DNA from 2 places in the Paenibacillus baimaensis genome. Region 1 is predicted to be linked to the other one. Evidence: riboswitches for the same ligand, from Rfam matches in the RefSeq annotation. Region 1 holds a riboswitch; the other holds the start of a gene.
The links. A riboswitch is a leader RNA that binds a small molecule or an ion and turns the genes downstream of it on or off. The one in region 1 is predicted to bind ZMP and ZTP.
Positions count from the first base shown of each region.

Region 1 (7,574 bases):
GTCGATACTTCATCTACCAATTCGCGAAAATCTTTGGTTAGTGTGGATTCATCCCGTATGTACGTAAGCTTATGCTGGATCAACGGATGATCACACACAAATAATTTTCCCATAAACAATTCCCCTTTACGCCAAATCTCGTCTATTATACCACACCTGTGAGATGTTATCCCAACAAGTTTCGCGCATTGACGACAGACTCAGCGACTGTCAGGCTCCAGCGTAAAAAGGCGGGCTGGACGCAATGAATGTACCGTTCCTATTCATGTACGAACTCATAGAAGCCAATGCGAAGAGCGTTCATGGCGTGTCAATCGCTGCTCAGTTTCGGAGTGGTCCCAGGCCGTTTCCTGAAATCATGAAGAGGCCGGAGATCTCTACATCATCTCCAGCCTCTTGGCTATGGTCTATAGATCGCACTCGTTAGTTGAGGAGGCGAGCCTGATAATCAGGTATTAGTAGGACAGGCCCGGATACAAAGGGAACTGTGCAGTCAAATCTTTAACCATACCGCGGACTTTGTCATGTACAGCAGCATCAGTTGGATTTTTCAAAGTCAAGGCAATGATCTTGGCAATAGTTTTCATTGCTTCTTCATCCATACCGCGGGAAGTTGCAGCCGGAGTACCAACACGAACACCACTGGTTACCATCGGCTTGGCTGGATCGAAAGGAATCGCATTTTTATTAACCGTAACCCCAACTTCATCCAGCAAGTGCTCAGCTTCTTTACCGCTGATGCTCGTGTTGCGCAGGTCGATCAGCATCAAATGGTTATCGGTACCACCGGATACAAGATCGATACCTTCGGAAATTAGAGCTTCCGCTAATGCTTTGGCATTGTTGACAACCTTTTGTGCGTAAGTTTTGAATTCCGGCTGCAAAGCTTCGCCAAAGGATACAGCCTTAGCAGCAATAATATGCATCAAAGGACCACCTTGGGTACCAGGAAATACAGCTTTATCGATGGCAGCAGCCCATGGTTTACGGCACAAGATCATACCGCCGCGAGGACCACGAAGTGTTTTATGGGTAGTCGTCGTTACAAAGTGTGCATGTGGAACCGGGTTTGGATGCAGACCAGCCGCTACCAGACCAGCGATATGTGCCATATCAACAAAGAGCAATGCGCCTACATCATTAGCGATCGACGCCAGAGCTTCAAAATCAATCGTACGTGGATATGCGCTGGCACCAGCTACGATCATACGAGGCTTATGTTTGAATGCCGCTTTGCGCACATCATTATAATCGATACGGGAGTCGCTTTCGCTAACACCGTAGGAAACGAAGTTGTATAAAATACCGGATGCATTAACCGGGCTGCCGTGGGTCAAGTGACCACCGTGAGCCAAGCTCATGCCCAATACCGTATCTCCAGGCTGTAGAGCTGCCAAGTAAACAGCCATGTTGGCTTGAGCGCCGGAATGCGGCTGTACGTTGGCATGCTCGGCTCCAAATAATTCCTTGGCACGATCACGAGCGATGTCCTCTACAATGTCTACATACTCACAACCACCATAATAACGTCTGCCAGGGTAGCCTTCAGCGTATTTATTGGTCAGTACCGTACCCATTGCTTGCAGTACCGCCTCGCTGACGAAGTTTTCCGATGCGATCAATTCGATTTTGTCACGTTGACGACCGATTTCAAGATTCATAGCCTCCACGATTTTGGGGTCCTGCTTACGTAATTGTTCCATAATAAAATCCTCCTTTAGATTTTCGCAGAAAACTTACTTCGTAAGCTTCTACATTATAGTTAATTGGGTTTAATCACAAAATCCGTTGTCAGCAGAACTCTCATCTACCACATATACAGCCCGAGCACCACCAATGAGCTTCGGACGGGTATAGGCCATTTGCACCGAGGCATGGCCAATGATCCGGATCGAGGGACGCAGCGGTATCGCGACCGGCTTCAGATGCATCCCGATCAGCGTTCCGCCGATATCTATGCCTGCATGGGCCGACACGGCTTCAACGAGACAGGCCTGCTGCAAATGCTTGTAGGCATATGAAGCCATAGAGCCGCCTGCACGCGGAACGGGAATCGCCGACACCGGCTCCAGCCGGTAAGCCAGCATCGCTGCACGCTCCATGACTAACGCCCGATTCAAATGCTCACAGCATTGAAATACCGGGTAAAAACCCGCCTCGACGCGAACGGCTTCAATCGCAGCGAAGATAGGCTGGGCAGCCGTTTCTGTGCCTGAAGTACCAATGTGATGACCCATCACCTCGCTCGTACTCGTCCCGATCACAAGCAGCTGTCCTGTCTGGATATTACCTGCCTGTACCAGCTCACGCAGCACTTGTTCTACCTGTGACTGAATGTCCATACCCCGTTGCCTCCTTCGTCAAGCTGTACGAATGATTACGATTGAGGAGTGACTTTGTCTTCCAATTCCATTACTTTGTGAATGCGGTTCACGTGACGTTCACCGTTGGAAAACTCGGTTTCGAGCCAAACCTTCACAATGGATTCAGCCAGTCCCGGTCCGACAATACGTTCCCCCATTGCCAGTACGTTGGAATCATTGTGCTGACGGGTCATTTGGGCCGAAAACAGATCGTGTACAAGCGCACAGCGAATGCCGGCGATTTTGTTAGCTGCAATCGTCATTCCAATTCCCGTCCCACAAAGCAAGATCCCTCTGTCGGCCGTTCCTGCGGCAACCTTATTGCAAACCTCGATCGCATAATCCGAATAATCCACGGAATCCGTGCTATGACAGCCTACGTCTGTCACATCATGGCCCAAAGATTGCACAAGCTTAATAATTCCATCCTTCAACTGAACGCCTGCATGATCAGAGCCTATTACTATCTTCATTTGATGCGCCTCCTGACAAGTTTTCTGGACACTATCGTATGATGAGTTTGATTGTCATCCAATTTGTCCATTATACCGTAATGCGTACAGAAAAATGAAATCAAATATGGTGAATCCTAAACGAAAAAAGAGCATACTGCATGCCACTATCAGCACTGCAATGCTCTTTGCCCAGGCGACCGGCCGTATGCCCCGATGCTCCATTGTGGTAAGCCCCACTCGTCGCCAGTTACATCAGGTCCTGCTTCTTATTCTTATCATAACGGAAATGATCAAGGCTGTAAAGCCGTAAAAAAACCTATTTCCTTGAACTTTTTTTCAAAAAATCTCACGCTTTAAGACGTCGTACCAACCGATGCAGGCATTCCTCGATTTCTGCTGCGCACTGTCTGTATAGCGATAAAGATCCGCCGAACGGGTCGGCAATATCATAGTCGGGCAAAGACTGCTCCAGTTGTCTCACTCTCGCTCGTTCCTCCATCGTCACCTGCTGGGATAAAGACTGCTTGAACTGAAGCTCAGCAATCAACGCAGCCAACTCGTCCATACGCGCTTTAGCGGAAGGATCATCACTCACAAATTCTTTGAGTGTGTGCATCTTGTCTACGAATGCCGGGAAACGCTGGATCGCTTGCTGCTTGTGACTCGTGGTCATGGTGAGCACCACATCTGCCCAATCCAGCAAAGATCCTGTTAATGAGGAAGAGCTAATCGCCTGCAAAGCATCTTTTTCCCGCAATATAACTGCTGCATTAGTGGAAACAGGATAGCCATCACCCGCTGAGGTCCCGGCCGAACGGACTTCTATGTGATTCATCCCCTGCTCTTTCAACATCGCGCGAAGCATACCTTCTGCCATCGGACTGCGGCACGTATTCCCGGTACACACAAACAATATTCGGTTCATTAGAAATCCCCGCCTTTCTCCTCTATGATGATTGGCTGTTGAGCCCTATTCCTATTGTACCTCAAAACGACGTAAAAATGGATATGTAGCTGTAGCCCTGAATCCGATTCATAATAAAAAGCGTGCACCGAATGCCAGCAGAATGACTCCACCTACGGCTTCCCCGTACTCTCCGACCCAACGTCCCGCTTTACGGCCAAGCATCAATCCGGTAATGGACATGACTCCACCTACCGTACCGAACATCAGTACCGTCAGCGCACGGTCACCGGCAAACATGCCCAGCGATACGCCGACGGAGAATGAATCGATGCTGACACTAATCGCAAACAGCAGCATGCCCAGAAAGGTTTTATGATCAACGGATTTCGCCGCCTCCCCTTTCAAGGAATTGTAGATCATATGTATACCAAGAATCACAAGCAGGATGCCTCCTGCTATCGTCGCTACTCCACCTAATAACGAACCCATATAGCTGCCCATAAACATACCCGCAAGCGGCATGACCATATGGAATACCGCAATCATCAGGCTCAGCTTGAGGATATCCCACTTTCGAATGCCCTTCATCCCGATTCCGATACCCAGCGATAACGCATCCAGACCTAAGGCTACTGCCATGACCAGTATGGTTATGAATTGCCCCACCATCAGTGGTGACGCCCAGTCCATCTCCTGTCGACCCCCTGTCCTGTTCTTCATCAACATATGCGGACAAGTAGAGAATCATGACTGGGTTTGGACTTATGGCTGCTGCTACACGTGGATAATACGGTTGGCTGCCGCTTTGCGCAGCCGGTTCATAATAGCGGCCCCGATACCCGATTCGGGGCAGGCTTCGGCTACGATGAAGTCCGCGCCGGCTTCATCGAATTGGCGCAGCGCGGCGTACAGCCCGTGCGCAACGGATTCAAGGTCGCCCAGGCTTCCGCAGGCGACAACCGTATCCGCGCGCAGTGCATCGGCGTGCTCACGATAAGTGAGTACGCCTGTACGCTCTCCGCGTGCGTGGGCTTGGTCGAGCTCGCGCTGGAGGCGAGCGAGCACCTGTTCAGGAGCGCTGCCCTGAACGAGGGTCATCGCACCGCGAGGCGCGTAGTGCGCGTACTTCATCCCAGGGGCGCGTGGCGCTAAGGATGAATCCGGGTGTACAGAGGCTTCGCGCACCTCGATGCCAGGCAGCGCCATAATCAATTGCTCAGCCGATACACCACCTGGCCGCAAAATATGAAGCACGCCTCCTCCATCCCCGATCGGCGCTGTGTATTCGACCACTGTGGATTCCAGACCAACGCCTGTAGCCCCCCCATCCACAATACCGTCAATTCGACCGGCCAGATCATCGTACACATGTGCGGCTGTTGTAGGGCTTGGCCGCCCTGAGCTGTTCGCACTGGGGGCTGCTACTGGACAGCCAGCAGCCCTAAGCAGCTGCAAGGCGACCGGGTGGTCCGGCATACGCAGCCCAACCGTAGACAGGCCTGCTGTGACCAGAGGTGAGAGAACGCCTGGTTTGATAGGAAGAACGACTGTCAGAGGCCCAGGCCAAAAAAGATCCAGCAAACGCGAAACAGTCTCATCCGGAGGAGCTGCCAGCCCTGCCATTTGAGACCGATTTGCAATATGTACAATAAGCGGATTATCTGAGGGCCGTCCTTTTGCCATGAAAATCTTATTGACCGCATCTGTCTGCCGGGCATCGGCACCAAGGCCATATACCGTTTCCGTAGGAAACGCGATCAACCCACCTTCGCGAAGAATTCGCGCGGGCTCTGTCAGCTCCTCGAGCTCCAGATCGTCGCCAGTAGCTTTCCATAATTTTGTCATCGCATAGGCCTCCAATCTGTGCAGGATCCATTGTTCATGGTTCAAAATTCCTGCATGTATTCATCATAATATCTATTTGGTCTCAAGGGCTTGCCCTGTTTTTGATCTTTTAAGCAAATATCTTCTTCAGTAAATCCCACAGAAAGAAATGAATCTCTGGCTGTACTGCTTCAGTCTGAGACTGAACAAGCTTGTCCGACGGACTGCTTTTTCCTTCAGACTTTAGATCTGTCGAAGTCTTTTGTCCCACCTTCAAAGCAGGTGATCCAACGTCTGCAGCGAGTTCCTTGGATGGTTTGGCAATAACCTCAGAATCAACAAAGCATAACGGAGGGAATAGCACGCACCACCAATTTTGCCCCTCTGCCGCCCCAATCGATACACGAAGCGCTTCATAATCGCCAGCAGGGTAAATTTGACTCCCGTACATTTTTGCAGGGAAAGGTACAACTCCCAGCTCCACCTGATAAGGAGTAGTGAATCCATATTGGCCCAGAGTCTTGCCAACGATTCTATCCAGCTCTGGTAAATGGGCACGAACAGCAGCACGAGCTGCTTCCATACCCTGCGGCTCAGTAACCCACTGCTGCATTTCTTCGATAATGGCATCACGCACCTCGCGCTTGATCCATTGGTCAGCCGGTGAATCGGAATTGGCCAAAATCCGCAGACGGATCGATTCCTGAGGAATACTACCCGCTCCATTCGTCCGTTCTGCCTCAGAACCTATTCCTGATGCCAAAATGATAGAGGACTGAAGATTGGCTTCCCAGCTGCAAATCAGGATGATGAGTGCAAATATAACATAGATATGATGGCGGTAACCGTTGTTTTTTCTCATGAATGATACCTTCCCTCTCGCGTTTCGCTGCGTCTTGTTTTCTAGTAACAGTATGCACCGATACGAGAGAGGTTAAACCTATCATTCTATGATTCTAGTAATCTATCTCTCATAGATAGATTCACTCTTATGTTAATGTCAACCAAACAACTGTCAAGATGATCATCGCACGGGATAGCGGATCGCAATCACATGGCGTGCAATTCCTGCCAAATCCGGGATGATCCGAATTTCATCCCATTCTCCCGCATGGCTCAGTAATTTCGCCACCTCGTCTGCCTGACCCATACCCACCTCAAGACCAACCAGTGCAGGCAGCCGTTCCAGCTCAGCCAGCTGTGCCGTCAGTCGGCGATACAGATCAAGCCCATCTGCGCCTCCGTACAGCGCAGATCGCGGCTCATGCAGCCTTACCTCCGGCTGCAGCTCAACCTCATCCGCCTCCGGTATATACGGCGGATTGGATACGACCCCATCGAGCTGCAAGCCGCGCTCGATGTAAGGCATGAGCAAGTCACCTTCAAAGAAGGTGACTTGCTCGCCAACCCCATGGCGCTCCGCATTCGCCTGAGCCACCGCAAGCGCAGCCGGCGATATGTCTGAGCTCATGACGCGCCACTGCGGGCACTGCACAGCGAGGCTCACCGCGATCGCCCCGCTCCCGGCACCAATGTCGGCGATAAGCGGCCGACCTGCAGCTGCACCTTCGGTATCTGCCCTATGCTTCGCCTCCAGGACTTCACCAGTAGCCCCGCCTTGAGCAGGCTGCTCATCCAAGTCCGGATCTCGATCAACTCCCGATTTCACGCAGCTTCCTTCCAATCCAACAACCATCTCCGGCCACAGCTGCTTGCCGATCAGCACGATCTGCTCAACCAGCAGCTCCGTCTCCGGCCGCGGAATCAGCACCGCTGGTGTCACCATGAAGGGGAGCCCATAAAACTCCTGCTCCCCGAGGATATACTGCACCGGTTCGCCAGACGCCCTGCGAGCAAGAAGCTCTCTCCATCGAGCTTCTTGCTCCTGCGGGAATGGCTCCTGCCAGCTAAGCAGCATCTCACTGCGCGTTAACCCAAGCAGATCCTGCAGCAGCAGCTCTGCACTGTTGGCAGCCTCACTCGCCCCGTGCTGCAACAAAAAAGAAGAAGCCTCCACATAGGCTT
Region 1 covers NZ_JAOQIO010000036.1:131,162-138,735, forward strand. The annotation lists gene upp (uracil phosphoribosyltransferase) at 1-113, opposite strand, end outside; gene glyA (serine hydroxymethyltransferase) at 456-1,703, opposite strand; gene OB236_RS12730 (TIGR01440 family protein) at 1,773-2,342, opposite strand; gene rpiB (ribose 5-phosphate isomerase B) at 2,378-2,836, opposite strand; ZMP/ZTP riboswitch at 2,999-3,079, opposite strand; gene OB236_RS12740 (low molecular weight protein arginine phosphatase) at 3,165-3,743, opposite strand; gene OB236_RS12745 (manganese efflux pump MntP) at 3,852-4,415, opposite strand; gene OB236_RS12750 (L-threonylcarbamoyladenylate synthase) at 4,500-5,570, opposite strand; gene spoIIR (stage II sporulation protein R) at 5,680-6,411, opposite strand; gene OB236_RS12760 (N5-glutamine methyltransferase family protein) at 6,574-7,574, opposite strand, start outside.

Region 2 (7,574 bases), on a different contig from region 1:
TGACAAAAAAGGGAGAAACGTATGAAGTGTACCTTGTCGCGGACAATCCGGGCTTGTGGATGGCGCACTGCCATAATCTCCAGCATGCCTCAATGGGGATGAGCATGATGCTGAACTACGAGGGAATTACAACGCCTTTTCGGGTAGGAACCAATTCAGGTAATCTTCCCGACCTATAATATCAACATCTAATAAAAAAATTAGGAGTGATCGCAATGCGTAAAGCAATGGTTGTAAGAGCAGGCCGCGCAATAGGAAACGTTCTGGTTGAGGGATTAATAAAAGTAGGTATGGATGTCATCGCTTATTCAGGGTCACAACACAAGCTGTCCCGTATGAAAGAAGCTTTCGATCATTCCCCGCGTTTGCTTACGGCGCAAGGAGATGTTCGAAATGCAGACGAAATGCTTGTTGCTGCAGACGGAGTCGACGTTATTTACTGCGGCATATATTTGACTTATGATGAGAATGCAGAAAAGGTACAACAGATGCTCAAAGCAATCGAGACAGTCTCTTCCCGAACAGGTGCCAAAGTTGTTATCATAGAAGGTGTTTATCGTCCCTCAGGGCAGAATAAACTGCTGCTGGCCAATTTCGATCAACGTTATTTACATCTGAATAGTCCTGAGCTGTATGGGGCGGGAGCTTCCAATACGATCTTTCATTATTCACTCAAGAAAATCGCAAAAGGGCAAAAGGTGAAGGTTCTAGGTAACCCCTCTGTTAAACGGGAGTATCTGTATCTCAATGATGCCGCACAATATGCGGTGGAGCTTGCTTTAAAGGAATCTTCTTATGGTAAGACTTGGCGTCTACGCGGCGGCTCGACCGTTTCTACAGAAGCGTTGCTAACCATAGCTGCTTCTACCGTTAATATCGCGCCCCGGTTCGAACTCATCAGCGATTGGAAACTGCGCCTGCTTCGAGCGTATGAGCCGAGATCAAGAGCATTACTAGATCGCTATGAAAGTAACGATTGGAATCTTCAAGAATACGAACTCGAATATATTGGAAGCGGTCAGGTTACTACTCATGAAGCTGCTATAGCTGAAACAATAAACGGTATTATGGCGAGGTAATATCAGTCCACGATGCAAAAAGGATTAATAATCAGTACTACTGGAATCATCGTTCTCGTTTTAATCGTCTATAGTCTTTTGGACTAAGTTACAGCACAAAAAAGGAGGTTCGATTGATGGATGCACAAAACAAAAAAACTTGATTATCAGCATTGTCGTAGTGGTAGTCGTGTGGGACTAATTGATATTGATTAATCAATAAATATGAATTCATATTTATTGGAAAAAAACCGATATATAAACAATATCAATTTAAAGAAGGAGTATTTTTGTAATGAATATGAAAAAACTATTATCTACAATGTTAGCTCTAGTTATTTTTATTAGCATGTTCCTAATTCATTCTCAATCCGTCTCAGCAGAACCATCAAATGATAGCGGTTATTCGGACGGTACTTTCAAACCGGATACTCTCATAACGGAAGAAGAGTTTTTAACCATGGTTGTACGAGCGCTTAATCTTCCGATCCGTACACAACCATCCGATGCCTCGTTGTTTCTTCCTTACTACGATGCAGCCAGGAATGATGGAATCTATTATGATGATTATCGAAGTGATTGGTCAAGTCCCATTATTCGCGGAGATGCTGCGCAAACCTTGGTCAGAGCAACCCAAGCCGCTGAAAAAAATCGAATGCTTGCCAGGGAACGATCTCAGCAGGAAATTATGAGGATGAAGCCTGATGAGTTAAAAACTCTTCAGAACCTTCCGAATTTTAGAGGGATGGCTATCGGGAATATAAATGATGTCAAGGAGGTTCCCCAGTTAATTAAAGAACTGCGAATGTATCAGAATGATTTAATTGCGAAGTTCAAGGCCAATAAAACGGAAGGGACCTACTGCATTGTCGAAAAGGATAAGTCTCAAACCTGCTACTTACGTTCTGAGGCTGTTTACGGACAGGCGGTTGCGAAGTACATAGAGTTTCTACAATCTATTGTTCTGGAAGTGGAAGAAGCCGAAAAGAAGTACACTTACAATAAAATAGTATTTGAAGCTGCTAAGCGTGGCTTACTTACCGGGGTAGATGCGGAAGGCGAGCTTGCCCTTAGCTCTCCCCTGACCCGTGAACAAGCAGTAGTAAGTATTGGTCGAATGCTCGCATTTAATCAAGGAGAAATTCTTCCTGTTGATAAGCATGCGATGTCGAGAGCTGAAGTGTTATGGCATGGGACAAATGTATTTACGATGTGGCCCAGATATTTTCCCGAAAAGTTTATAGACTCTATTGATATCCATAAAGGCAAGTGGGATTCGGCAGACGGCATATATCATGAACAATTATTGGAGTTTATCGTTGTAGATGTAGAGGACCCTTATGATCCATTCAGGTCTGAAACCGAAGGGATGCTGTTCGATCGGAAGGTTTACGATTCAAACGAGAATCGATATAAATTACAAAAGATATCAGCTCCGCTTCAATCTTATATTTCCTATTCCAAAGTAAAACAAGAACTAACAGAACCGTATCCATGGTTGTATAACTCTGATGGAGGTAAGGCGCATATCAGTATCAGCCCCATTGATGAGAGCAGTAAAACTAATGAAGGTATCGTGTTTAACAAATCGGATAGCTATATCCCACAGGAAAGCGATGATCACATCGTATATAGCAAAAGCCAAAACGGACAAAATGAACAAGATCTTAATATAAAAAGAGGTTATAACCCTTTCAAAACAGTTCTTCAAGCTGGAGAGACTTATTACTGGGTTGCCGGACAATTGCACCCTAAAGGCGATATGAGCGCAGGCATTATATCCTATATTACCTATATGCCAAACAGCTACTATCGGCAACAAATCTATGGAAAAAACGGTGGGAATGCGAGTGTAACATTAATAAGTGCCAAGCCTAACTTTGAGGTACATAACGAGAGATAAATTGAATTAGTATTACATAATTAACACCAAGAAACATAATTTATCGTTGAAATATTCAAATGCTTCTGATATAAATGATTTAGGAATAATTTGGTATGTGTCACTGGCGTAACGTAGGTAACTACGAGGGAGCACATATTTCATAAGCCGTACGCCTGGGCAAAGTATTTGATCTTAGATCAGATGCTTTTTTATTTCAAATTATGAAAGGTCAGGTGCTTAGGGATGAAGATGGCCTACATTCTGTTTGACAAGATGACAACGTTAGATTTTGTTGGTTTTTACGAAGCGGTATCTTGGTTAAGCATTCTAAAAGCCAAAGAGGGAGTAACGTGGGATCTCTGTTCGAACAAAGAGGAAATTACTGACGATCGGGGTATGACGATTAAAATCAAGCATGTTAACCCAGATTTATCTGATTATGATTTGATATTTATTCCTGGTGGTATGCCCACTAGAGAACTGCAATATGATACAGAATTCGTTTCATGGATCCAAAGTGCACGCGATGTACAGTACAAAGTATCTGTCTGTACTGGTGCATTGCTTTTAGGGGCCGCAGGGTTCTTACATGGGAAAATGGCTACAACGAACCCTTCTGCCTACGAATTGTTGACTCCTTATTGCTCACAGGTTATTAAAGCCCGCATAGTACGGGACGGGGATACTTTTACGGGTGGCGGTGTTTCAGCTTCTATTGATTTAGGCTTATACCTTGTTGAATCTTTAACAAATGCGGATATGACGAAAAAGGTTCAAAAGCTGATGGACTATCCGTACTATCGATCAGGAAACTTATCTAATATTTACATGCCTAACGAATAAAACGCATAGTAAATTTTCCATATACTAGGCCGCAGCTTATTGAAGCCACTGGCAGGAGAGTTTACAAAGCTTATTATAATAGGGCTTATAAGTATTTAAAGTTTCATAAGGAAAAGAGCAATCTACATTATAAACTTGTGGGTTGCTCTTTTCTATTACGAATGTCGATCGAAGGTTACGAATTGTGATCCATTAAGCATTCAAATAAGTACAGAACGGTAAAATAAGAGATAACAATAAATAGCCGACTGTAATCGAGAAAAATACCACTTTATCGAACACCATCGATAATTCCGGTTTCTCTTGTCTTTTATAAAAGTTATAGGACAAAATGGATGCTACCACAATTAAAAAGACCGAAATCAATGACGATAACGTAAGGACATCCAAGAGTCCAAAGGTGCCTCCGTTTGCTGGAACGAGGGAATTTACAACATATGCGTTGGCAACTACGCCAAAGAATGAAGCGCCACCTAAGCCTGTTCGTGCATCGATAAGATCCGGTTTTGTCCATAATACTATTAAACCCAGAGCAACTGATAATAAGTACGGAAAAAATATTTTGAAATAAAAGCTCCAGTCGATTCTATTCATTGAAATAGCTATCGCATATTGAGAGAATACCCGGTTTAAGCCGTTTGCATTGGGCGAACTAAAGGTGGATTTATACTCATGTGGTTTAACCACATTCTGAAAATTAGTGACACGATAACCGGGAATTTTCACTCTGGAGCTGATGGCTGAGTTGTCATCCACAACATAGTTTAATGCTCCTCCATCATTTTTCTTATCTTCAATATAGATATTAAGCATATGATCTTCAAGTGAGAAACGCGTAGTATCGAAAACCTTATCTAAAGTAACGGTAATTTTATAGCGCTGGTAATTATTACCATTATCTAAATAGTGCTCGCTTGAAAGTTCCTTTGAATCCATTTTTCCACCTATAACCTGAAAGGTTTCACCCGGATTCAGATCTTTATTACCCAGCCATGAGAACCAGATGTAGAGATCGGCAGAAAATGTCGAATCTGCAATAGAAACATTATGTATGTTCTCCAGGTAAGAACCAACCTTAACCTCATTAAAGTTAGGTTTTTGAGGAGGATATTTAACCTCTACCTTAGTGATATCCATACGGTTTTTGTGATCCAAAAACGATTGTTCTCGTGCGTTTGACATAAATAAACCGAAATAAACGGTAAAAGCTACGTATATGGCCAGAATAACAATAGCACATAGGATCAATCCTGTTTTCTGTTTTTTTGTGATTTTCATTAGTTTTTCTTGCACGATACCACAACCTCCCCAAGTTTGTTCGCATTTTCTATATTAATTAACTGATTTATATTTCCGTTCATTACGTTCATTTCGTTCTTCCAATAACAAATATTTCAACTCCCGAACCTCGTCCCGCAGCTGTTGAATTTCCGATGTGTCTTCCTTAATATCATGCACGTCCTTTTCGATACCGGCTATATCTTCCTCGACATCTGCAGGAATATTGGCTGCATTATTAACAATCTCACCGACTACCAGATTCAGCATAACGAAGACGGCAAGAAAGATGAACGTAACAAAATAAACGAGGGAAAGTGGACTGTTCTCCGCAATAGGCCGATAAATGTTAGCCCAGTCATCGAAAGTAGCGATTTGGAACAGGGTAATCAGCGACGCAGACAGATCTCCAAAATAAACCGGCGATAATTCCGCGAAGAAGGTGGCGCCGACAACTCCATAAATATAAAAGACAATAATCATCAATAAGGAGATACTTCCAATAGTAGGAATCGCCATAAACAAGGATGTAATGATTCGACGCAGCGAATGGATAGAGGAGATCGTCTTCAGGATCCGGAGTACCCTTAATATTCGTAATACACTGACAAATTGAGATTGCATGAAGGCGATACTGGCCGCGACAACTATAAAATCAAATAAGTTCCATCCATCTTTGAAATATTTTCTTCGGTGCACAATCACTTTTAAGATAACCTCCAAAGTGAATATCCCTAAAAATATTAAATCAAATTTTTCAAAAAGAGATTCATATGCACTATTAATGGAAGGATAAGTCTGCAATCCGATAACAATGGCGTTTAAGAAAACACAGAGCAAAATAAAGTTGGTGAACAACTTGCTTTGAACGAACATTTTGAGACCTGATGATTGGTGTTCTGAAACCATGAGTTATGTGAACCCTCTTTTCTTATAAATGTAGTGAGCTTTTAATAAAAAGTAATATTTTTCATTACTATACTAGTCAAGCTAGTGCGAAAACGCATGTAACTAAAGTTATAAGAAATGTTAATTAATTGTAAAGGAGGGTAAATAGGTCCGAATTCCTATTTCAGTCATCTATTTTGCTGTGTTATTACGGATCACTCACCGAAGAATGAGGAGAAAAAGCAGGAAAAGAAGCTTTTGGGGCGAACAGGGATATCTAGTGAAGGGCAGGCAGGTAGAGTAGCCGCCAGTAAAGATCATTTTCGATTCAGAGGAGGAATTCAGTGCCCTTAGGAGTAAGATCCATGATCTTGAGAGGTCAACTCTGAATTTGAGTTAAATATACCTTTAATCTGAAGTGAGAGAGATGAGAATGTAAATTATGCGTAAATCCATGAAGTATTTGATTGCATATTATATGCTCTTTGTCATTTTGTTCTTTCCTCTGTGTTATCTATATAATCAGATTGATTACTTCATCCTTAAAACTCAATTAAAAAGGGCAGTAGTCGTTCTATTAGAAAGTAACTGTAAAGAAAGAGTCAATGTTCTACATGTAGAGATAAAAAATGAATGGTTTGCTGGGACAGTATGGAAAGCAGAAACTGACAGTCTATATATAACTAAGGTATCTGGTCGATATGCGGATAATGGAGTATCTGCTGATTTACAAAGTTTGTATGCATTGGAAAGCGAAAGAAGTATATGTAATTTTAATAACAACGATCTCTATTTTTTGGATCGATTTAATAATGAATTCATCCGAAGTAACAATACTATGCAGCCACTCAAAGTGAATTTAATTGGAATTTCACTAATAACCATTGGTTTAATCGGGGGAGTTGTAATATTTGCACTAATAGAATTGAGAAGTAAAAGTAGCAGATAATTGTGGGAATAATAAGTAAACAATCATGTAGAGGATCCTTACCTATGTGAGGATTTTTTACTGATTGGTGAAGTCATTTTGCAGCAAAGGCAATTATCGATAGGAGATGCTTATATGTTCTCGCGTTTTTTACTAAAAAATATGCCTCTACATCGTTTAAGCATCAGGACCATCATGCATGGCTGTTTTATCGTGATGGTTATGATCCCGCTGCTTACGATGGTTATTGTATCTTATCAGAGCTACAAATCGATTGTGACCGAGCAATCAACCCAACAAACATTACGAACCTTGGAGCAAGTATCGGTTGGCATTGACCGGGAAGCGAGTCAAATCACGAATACGGTAGGTTATTTTTTTAAAGATCAAACTTTACTTGAGGCTGTTGATAACCTGCAAGCACAAGCGAGTATGAACGAGAGCATCAAGAAGCACGAACGGGTGCAGGGTCTGGTACACAACTATTTTCAATATACGAATGAATTGATCGATGTTGTATTTTTCTATCGTGGAGGAGGCGTTTATTCCGCGAACTCATCCATTACGAATTATGAAAACATGATGAGAACATCCCTCTGGTACAACAAATCCCTGGCAGCCAAGGGGCAGATTAAATTGTTTGGTCTTCAGCCAAATGAAATCTCGCAAATTCATGAAAAATTTATCAATACAG
Region 2 covers NZ_JAOQIO010000089.1:26,705-34,278, forward strand. The annotation lists gene OB236_RS22695 (multicopper oxidase family protein) at 1-179, shown strand, start outside; gene OB236_RS22700 (NAD-dependent epimerase/dehydratase family protein) at 216-1,079, shown strand; gene OB236_RS22705 (S-layer homology domain-containing protein) at 1,354-2,961, shown strand; ZMP/ZTP riboswitch at 3,051-3,129, shown strand; gene OB236_RS22710 (DJ-1/PfpI family protein) at 3,187-3,786, shown strand; gene OB236_RS22715 (hypothetical protein) at 3,979-5,079, opposite strand; gene OB236_RS22720 (ion transporter) at 5,119-5,973, opposite strand; gene OB236_RS22725 (hypothetical protein) at 6,395-6,901, shown strand; gene OB236_RS22730 (sensor histidine kinase) at 7,016-7,574, shown strand, end outside.
Region 2: it holds a riboswitch for ZMP and ZTP, as region 1 does, so the genes downstream of both, OB236_RS22710 (DJ-1/PfpI family protein) here and rpiB (ribose 5-phosphate isomerase B) in region 1, are expected to answer to the same signal.